2 regions of the Kitasatospora sp. NPDC101176 genome follow, and region 1 is predicted to be linked to the other one. Evidence: riboswitches for the same ligand, from Rfam matches in the RefSeq annotation. Region 1 holds a riboswitch; the other holds the start of a gene.
The links. Region 1 has a riboswitch for cobalamin ahead of ACIRS1_RS10665 (HoxN/HupN/NixA family nickel/cobalt transporter). Riboswitches for the same ligand answer to the same signal wherever they lie in the genome.
Positions count from the first base shown of each region.

Region 2: it holds a riboswitch for cobalamin, as region 1 does, so the genes downstream of both, ACIRS1_RS26135 (iron ABC transporter permease) here and ACIRS1_RS10665 (HoxN/HupN/NixA family nickel/cobalt transporter) in region 1, are expected to answer to the same signal.

Region 1 is NZ_JBIWPA010000005.1:204,260-208,094, forward strand. Features, by position in the region: gene ACIRS1_RS10655 (hypothetical protein) at 1-1,383, opposite strand, end outside; gene ACIRS1_RS10660 (metalloregulator ArsR/SmtB family transcription factor) at 1,435-1,818, opposite strand; cobalamin riboswitch at 1,901-2,094, shown strand; gene ACIRS1_RS10665 (HoxN/HupN/NixA family nickel/cobalt transporter) at 2,126-3,241, shown strand; gene ACIRS1_RS10670 (aminopeptidase P family protein) at 3,359-3,835, shown strand, end outside.
Region 2 is NZ_JBIWPA010000022.1:8,962-12,796, reverse strand. Features, by position in the region: gene ACIRS1_RS26140 (ABC transporter ATP-binding protein) at 1-301, opposite strand, end outside; gene ACIRS1_RS26135 (iron ABC transporter permease) at 301-1,365, opposite strand; cobalamin riboswitch at 1,542-1,681, opposite strand; gene sodN (superoxide dismutase, Ni) at 1,780-2,175, opposite strand; gene sodX (nickel-type superoxide dismutase maturation protease) at 2,437-2,817, shown strand; gene ACIRS1_RS26120 (CGNR zinc finger domain-containing protein) at 2,814-3,404, opposite strand; gene ACIRS1_RS26115 (amino acid ABC transporter ATP-binding protein) at 3,518-3,835, opposite strand, start outside.

The DNA of each region.
Region 1 (3,835 bases):
CTCCGTCCTGGCCAGGACCTCGGCCACGGAGCGCAGTTCCACCGTGGTCTCGGCGGCGTCCAGGGCGAAGAAGCCCCGGGGGTGGCCCTGCGGGTCGATCGGGTACCGGCGTACCGAGACCTCGCCGTCCGCGCACTCGCCCTCGACGTCGTAGGCGGTCGGCCGCTCCGCCGGGAGCGGTACCGGGGCCGGGTAGGGCGGCAGGGCGGTGGGGGTGGTGAGGTCGTCGACCTTGTCCGTCAGGAAGCCGAACAGGACGGGGGCCAGGGCCGGGACGGCCCGGTCGCGCTGGCCGAGGGAGCGGTCGGTGACGGGGCGCAGCAGCTCCGGGTCGTACGTCGCGACGGCCGCTTCGAGCTGGGCGTGCAGGTCGCCGTCCGGGTCGAGCGCGGGTGCCGCCTGGCCGAAGGCGTAGGTGGGGGATCCCGGGTCGAGTTCGGCGGCGCCGGTGGCCACCAGCAGGGTGGGGCGGTCCAATGCCGCGCCGTAGAAGGAGACCGATCCGTGGTCGCCGATCAGCAGGTCGGCGGCGACGAGGGCGGTCTGCCAGCCCTGGTGCGGGGGGATCAGCCTGAGGCCGGAGCCCCGGGCCGTGGCCAGCAGCAGTTCGGGGTCGTGCCGGTCCCAGACGTTGGGGTGCAGGACCACGGCCACGGTGTACTCGTCGGCGGGGAGCGCGGTGACCAGCCGGCGCGGCAGGTCGAGGCAGTGCGCCGCCAGGGAGTGCCTGCTCCAGGTGGAGGTGACGACGACGAGGCGCCGGCCGTCGACGGCCCCGAGGGCGGCGCGGTAGGCGTCCCGCCGGCCGCGGCTGGCCAGCATCCTGGCGAAGGTGAGGTCGCCGACCTCCCGTGCGTGCGGCAGCGCCTCGGGGCAGGTGGCCGCCAGCCGCTCGAACTGCTCCTCGTGTGACAGCCCGATGACCGCGGGGAAGACCCGCCCCCGGTGGGTGAGCTCCTGACGGGACAGGCCGGCGGCACTGACCCCGTCCCCGGTGGACTCGGCGACCAGGCGGTTGTAGCCGGCGCCGTGGGGGAGGACGACGAGCGGGGCGCGCAGCCGGTGCATGGAGGCGTGGACCGCGCAGGACACCGCGAGGTCGAACTCGTACCGGACGGCCTCCTCCCACGGGATGACCGTGACGGCGGGCTGCTGGTCGGCCAGGTAGGGGCCGAGGCCCGCCGTGAACGCCGAGCCCGGGTTGACGGTGAGGTAGCACCGGACGCCGAGCTGCGGGCGGACGAGCAGGGTGAGCACGTCGAGCACCCGGGTGGCCGAGGTGAGCGTGCGGGCGACTGCGAGGACGCGGGCCCGGACGGGCCAGGTCTCCCAGCGGTCTTCGTCGGGCCAGGGCCGGGGCCGGCGCCGCAGGCGGTTCAGCACACGAAGATCGTACTCATCCGGCCCCGCTCCGGCGGGTCCGTCCGGGGCGGGTCAGCCGGTGGCAGCGGTGGGTTCGTGGTGGTCGGCGGCGGCGCAGGGGTCGAGGAGGGGGCGCAGGGCGTCGTCGACGAGCCGGTAGCGCACGACGCGTCCGTCGCGGTCGCCGGTGACCACGCCGGCGGTGCGGAGCAGTCGGAGGGCCTGGGAGACGGCGGGGTCGCGCATGCCGGTGGCGACGGCGAGGTCGGTCACGGCGAGCGGACCGGCGCGGTGCAGGGCGAGCAGGAGGGCGAGCCGGCCCGGGTCGGCGAGCAGGGAGAACCGCTCGGCCCAGGTGCGGACGTGCGCGGTGTCGCCGATGGCGGCGATGGCCTCGCAGACCCGGTGTCCGTCGATGGTGCGGTGGTCCGCGCGGTCGGCCGGTACGAGATGCATGCGGACATTCTCGCAGGCCGGGGCCTGTGATCCTGGACACCTGCGCAGGTGCGCAGCCTTGCATGGGTGGAGCCGGGCCCCCTACGGTGTTGCCCGCCGTGGTGCTCGGGAAGACCGGTGACGGACCCTCAGGGGTCCCAGTCCGGAGCGGCCCTCGCCACTGTGATCGGGGGGAGTCGTCCGTATCCACGACGCCACTGGGCGCTTCGCGCGTCCGGGAAGGCGGGTACGGGTGCCCCGTAAGCCAGGAGACCGGCCACGGCATCTCACGAAGTCTTTCCACGAGGTGCTGGAGCGTGATCCCCGTATGACCCTGCCCGAAACCGCCGCCCCCGGGGCGCCGGCGGCGCCGTCCGCACTGCCGACGTTCCGCTGGAAGCGCGAGGACACCGTCCGCACGGCCGGACTGATGGGCGTGATCCTGGCCATGCACGTGGTCGCGTTCGGGACGCTGTTCTTCCTGGTCGCGCCCCACAACTACGCGGTCGGCACCCAGGTCTTCGGGGTGGGCCTGGGCATCACCGCGTACACCCTCGGCATGCGGCACGCCTTCGACGCCGACCACATCGCGGTGATCGACAACACCACCCGCAAGCTGATGGCGGACGGCAAGCGCCCGGTGTCGGTGGGCTTCTGGTTCGCCCTCGGGCACTCCTCGATGGTGGTCATCATGGCCGCCCTGGTGGCGGGCGGCGCCCAGCTGGCCAACACCCTGATGGACGACGAGTCGACGACCCACCAGTGGCTGGGGATGGTCGGCACGACGGCCTCCGGCGCGTTCCTGTACCTGATCGGCGCGCTCAACCTGGCGGCGCTGGTGGGCATCCTCAAGGTGTTCCGGGCGATGCGGGCCGGGAAGTACGACGAGGCGCAGCTGGAGGAGCACCTGAACTCGCGCGGCTTCCTGGCGAGGGTGCTGAACCGGGCGACGCGGTCGATCACCCGGCCGGGGCAGATGTTCCCGGTGGGCATGGTGCTGGGCCTGGGCTTCGACACCGCGACCGAGGTCACCCTGATGGTGATGGCGGGCTCGGGCGCGGCGGCCGGGCTGCCCTGGTACGCGATCGTCTGCCTGCCGCTGCTCTTCGCCGCCGGGATGAGCCTGTTCGACACGCTGGACGGGACGTTCATGAACTTCGCGTACCAGTGGGCCTTCTCCAACCCGGTGCGCAAGGTGTACTACAACCTGACGATCACGGGGCTGTCGATCGCGGTGGCCTTCGTCATCGGCACGATCGAACTGGTCGGCGTGCTGCACGAGAAGCTCGACCTGACCGACCCGGTGAGCGGTTGGATCGCGGACATCTCGCTGGACAACGTCGGGTACGCGATCGCCGGGTTGTTCGTGGTGGTCTGGGCCGCGGCGATCGGCTACTGGAAGCTGGCCGGGGTCGAGCAGCGCTGGCAGCCGTCCGAGCAGTGACAGCCCCCGGCGGGCCGGTCGGCCCGGGGTGCGAGCCGGGGCGTGCGGGCAGCGGTGACGTGCCCCCTCGGGAGTGCTCGGCGGGCGGAACGGGGTGCGGCTTCGTAGGCTCGACGCATGTCTGATGCGTACGCGGGTCGGCGGGAGCGGGTGAGGGAGCACTGCAGTGCGGCCGGGGCCGATGCGGCGCTGATCACCCGGGCGGCGAACGTGCGGTATCTGACCGGCTGCGCGCCCTGCGGGGCGACGCTGCTGCTCACCAGGGACCGCGCACTGCTGGCGCTGCCGGACGACCTGCCGCCGGACGACACCGGGGAGCACCTGATCGCCCCGGACGTCACCCAGGTGCCGGTGCCGGCTGGGGCGGACACCGCCCTGGCGGCGGCCGAGGCCGCGGCGCGGCTCAGGCTGGCGGCGCTGGCGGTGGAGGAGCACGACCTGACCGTCAGCCGGCACCGGTCGGTGGCCGGCCTGTCCGGCGGTGCCCGGCTGGCCGACCTGGACCGGCTGGTGGAGCGGTTGCGGGTGGTCAAGGACGAACACGAGATCGCCGACCTGCGGATCGCCGCCGAGATCGCCGATCAGGCGCTCGGC
Region 2 (3,835 bases), on a different contig from region 1:
GGCCCATCGCGACCACCTCGGCGACGGTGAAGTCGAACTCGGCGGAGTGCTCCTGCGGCAGCGCGGCCACCCGCCGGGCGGCCTCGCGGGCGGGGAGCGCGTGCAGCTCGGCGCCGTCCAGCAGGACGGCCCCGGCGGCGGGCCGCAGCGCCCGGTAGACGCAGCGCAGCAGGGTCGACTTGCCGCTGCCGTTCGGCCCGACCAGACCGACCACCTGTCCGGCGGCGGCCTCCAGCACGACGTCGTGGACCAGCCGGGCACCGGCCAGGTCGACCGAGACCCGGTCGAGGGAGAGGTCCATCAGCGCCCCCCGAGGGCGTGGCCGCGGCGGCGCATCAGGAACAGGAAGCAGGGCACGCCGAGCACCGCGGTGCCGACCCCGACGGGCAGTTCGGCGGGCGCCAGCAGGGTCCGCGAGACGATGTCCACCCAGACCAGCAGCAGCGCACCCGCCACCGGCGCGACCAGCAGCACCCGGCGGTGGCCGGCCCCGACCAGCATCCGGGCCAGGTGCGGGACCATCAGCCCGACGAAGCCGATCGCCCCGCTGACCGCGACCACCGTGCCGGTGACGGCGGCGGTCACCACGAACAGCTCGCGGCGCAGCCGGTCCGGGTCCACGCCGAGCGAGGCGGCCGTCTCGTCACCCATGGCGAGCGCGTCCAGCCGGCCCGCGGAGCAGTGCAGGTGGACCAGGCCGGCGAGCACGGTGGCGGCGACGATCGGGACGGAGCCCCAGGTGGCGCCGCCGAGGTTGCCGAGCAGCCACATCATGGCGTCCCGGGCGGCCTCGCCGCGGGCGGCGGCGAAGACCATCAGCGCGGTGGCGGCGGAGAAGCCGTAGGAGAGCGCGGTGCCGGTGAGCACCAGGCGCAGCGGGGTGAGTCCGTGGGCGGTCCGGGCGGCCAGGTAGACCAGCACCATGGCGAGCAGCGCGGTGCCGAAGGCGGAGGCCGAGATCGCCCACACCCCGAGCGAGGCGAAGGCGCCCAGCAGCAGGACGGCGTTGGCGCCGACGGCCGCGCCGGAGGAGATCCCGAGCACGAACGGATCGGCCAGCGCGTTGCGCACCAGGGCCTGCACGGCGACCCCGGTGGCGGCGAGCCCGGCGCCGACCACCGCGGCCAGCACGGTGCGCGGCAGCCGGATCTCCCAGACGATGGCGTACGCGGCGGCCTCGTCGGCCTCCAGTCGACCGCCCGTCAGCCCGGCGGCGAGCAGCCGCAGCACCCGGGCCGGGCCGAGGCCGGCGGCGCCCAGCGCGACCCCGCAGACCAGCGAGAGCAGCAGGGCGACGGCCAGGCCGAGGGCGAGGGGCGGGGCGGGTATCCGCCGGGCGGGCGGCGCGGCCGCGGCGCCGCTCACGTGCCGGCCCCGCCGGGCCGCACACGGGCGTGGGCCCGCGCGCACCTGTTGACGGTCCGTTCGCTGCGCTCGTTCACCGGGGTTGTGCGCCTTGCCTCGGGCCGCGGGCGCGCGGGGGCGGGCGCCGGGCGGGCGCGGGCCCGTGCGGCGCCGTCCCCTCGCAGTCCACGGCGAGTTGTCGGGAGGTCAGCGGCCGGGGGCGATCGGGCTGGCGCGGCCGTGCGGGCCGCGCTCACCGTTGCGGGTCAGCGCCGGACTCACACCGGACTTCCCCCTCGGACGCCCTGGCAGCATAACAGCCACTCAGGCTAGGCAACCCTTACCGGGGTGGGTCCCGGCCGGGTCGGCCGTGGACGCACGACCGCCCCCGTCCGGCGGTGCGGACGGGGGCGGTCGGGTGGCGACGCGTCAGGCTCAGGCCTGCTTGGTCTCCCAGAAGATCTTGTCGACCTCGGCGATCAGGTCCAGCAGGGCCTGGCCGGTGGCCGGGTCGGTGGACGCCTTGGCGGCCGAGGCGGCCTTCAGGGTGTCGTTGATCAGCGCGTGCAGCTGCGGGTACTTCTCGAAGTGCGGGGCCTTGAAGTAGTCGCTCCACAGCACCGAGATGTGGTGCTTGACGGCCTCGGCGCGCTGCTCCTTGATGATGACGGCGCGGGCGCGGAAGTGCGGGTCCTCGTTGGCCTGGTACTTCTCCTGGGTGGCCTTGACCGACTCGGCCTCGATCCGGGCCTGCGCCGGGTCGTACACGCCGCAGGGCAGGTCGCAGTGGGCGTGGGCGGTGGCGCGCGGTGCAAACAGACGAGAGAACATGGGAGTCCTTCCTTAGATCGTCTTCCCGCGCCCGAGATTACCCTTCCGCCCTGCGGGTTTCGCGATCGGGCGGTGGGCCTAGGGCAAAAGGCGGACCCGGAACCGGGGTAATCCGGACATCGAACGGGGTGACGATCCGTACGGCAGACTGGGACCGTTCGGTCGGGAGGAGGAGTCGTGGCGCGGAGCGCGGAAGCCGGGGGCGGCGCCCGGGGCGGCGGCGCGCTGCCGTTCGGGCTGGTCGACGTGGCCGGGCCCTCGATGGTCCCGACCCTGCGCGAGGGCGACCAGCTGCTGGTGCGCTACGGCGCGCCGATCCGCCCGGGCGCGGTGGTGCTCTTCCGGCACCCCTTCCAGCAGGACCTGCTGGTGGTCAAGCGGGCCGCCGAGCGCCGCCCGGCGGGCTGGTGGCTGCTGTCCGACAACCGGCCGGTGGACAGCGACAGCCGCAGCTACGGCCCGGTGCCGGACGAGCTGGTGCTCGGCCGGGTGCTGCTGCGGTTGCGCCCGCGCCCGGCCTGGCTGGCGCCCGGCCGCCGGCTGGAGCGGCTGCTGCTCGGCGGCCGGCTGGCCGCCGTCCCGGGCCTGGCCCGCCGGCTGGGCCTCTGGGTGGAGGACGTCCGCCCGCCGCAGCCGCGCTAGGGCCTGTTGCCCGGCGCCGCGGCCTCCGCCTCCTGGCGCTTGCGGGCCCGGTAGGCGGCGACGTTGGCGCGGGTCGCGCAGCGGTCCGAGCAGTAGCGGCGGGAGCGGTTGGTCGAGGTGTCCAGGTAGGCGTTGCGGCAGGGGGCGGCCTGGCAGATGCCGAGCCGGTCGGCGCCCAGCTCGGTCAGGTGCACGGCCAGGCCCATGCAGGCGACGGCGCTGAAGTGCGCGGTGGCGGTCGGCGAGTTGTCGGCGAGGTGCAGGTGCCAGCGGGGCCGGCCGGCGTCGTCCAGGTAGTCGTGCCCGGAGACCAGCGGGCTGACGGGGTACTCCATCAGCAGGCTGTTCAGCAGGTCGACGCCCCGGACCTCGTCGTTCTCGGCGGCGGCCTCGAAGACCCCGCGCAGTCTGGTCCGCACCGCCCGCAGCCGGGGCAGGTCGGACTCGTCGGCCAGCGCGGCGGCCCGCGAGGAGTCGGAGAACAGCTCGCGCACGGCCTCGACGGAGGTCAGCGAGTCGGTTCCGCGCTCGGGCTCCTCGGTGTTCACCAGCCGGACGGCGAGGTCGGCGTACGAGGCGAGCTCCACGGCGGTCCTTCCAGAAGTGTCGGTAACGGGCTGACTGCTTCCAGCCTATTACCCGAGTGGGGAAAACGTCGGCGCCCGGCAGGAGCAGCCTGCCGGGCGCCGACGGCACGGATCTACAGGACCTTGGAGAGGAAGGCCCTGGTGCGTTCGTGCTGCGGGTCGGTGAGCACGTCGCGGGGGGTCCCGGACTCGACGACGACGCCGCCGTCCATGAACACCAGCGCGTCGCCGACCTCGCGGGCGAAGCCCATCTCGTGGGTGACGACGATCATCGTCATCCCCTCCTCGGCCAGCCCGCGCATGACGTCCAGCACCTCGCCGACCAGCTCCGGGTCGAGCGCGGAGGTGGGCTCGTCGAAGAGCATCAGCTTCGGTTTCATGGCAAGTGCGCGGGCGATCGCCACGCGCTGCTGCTGGCCGCCGGAGAGCTG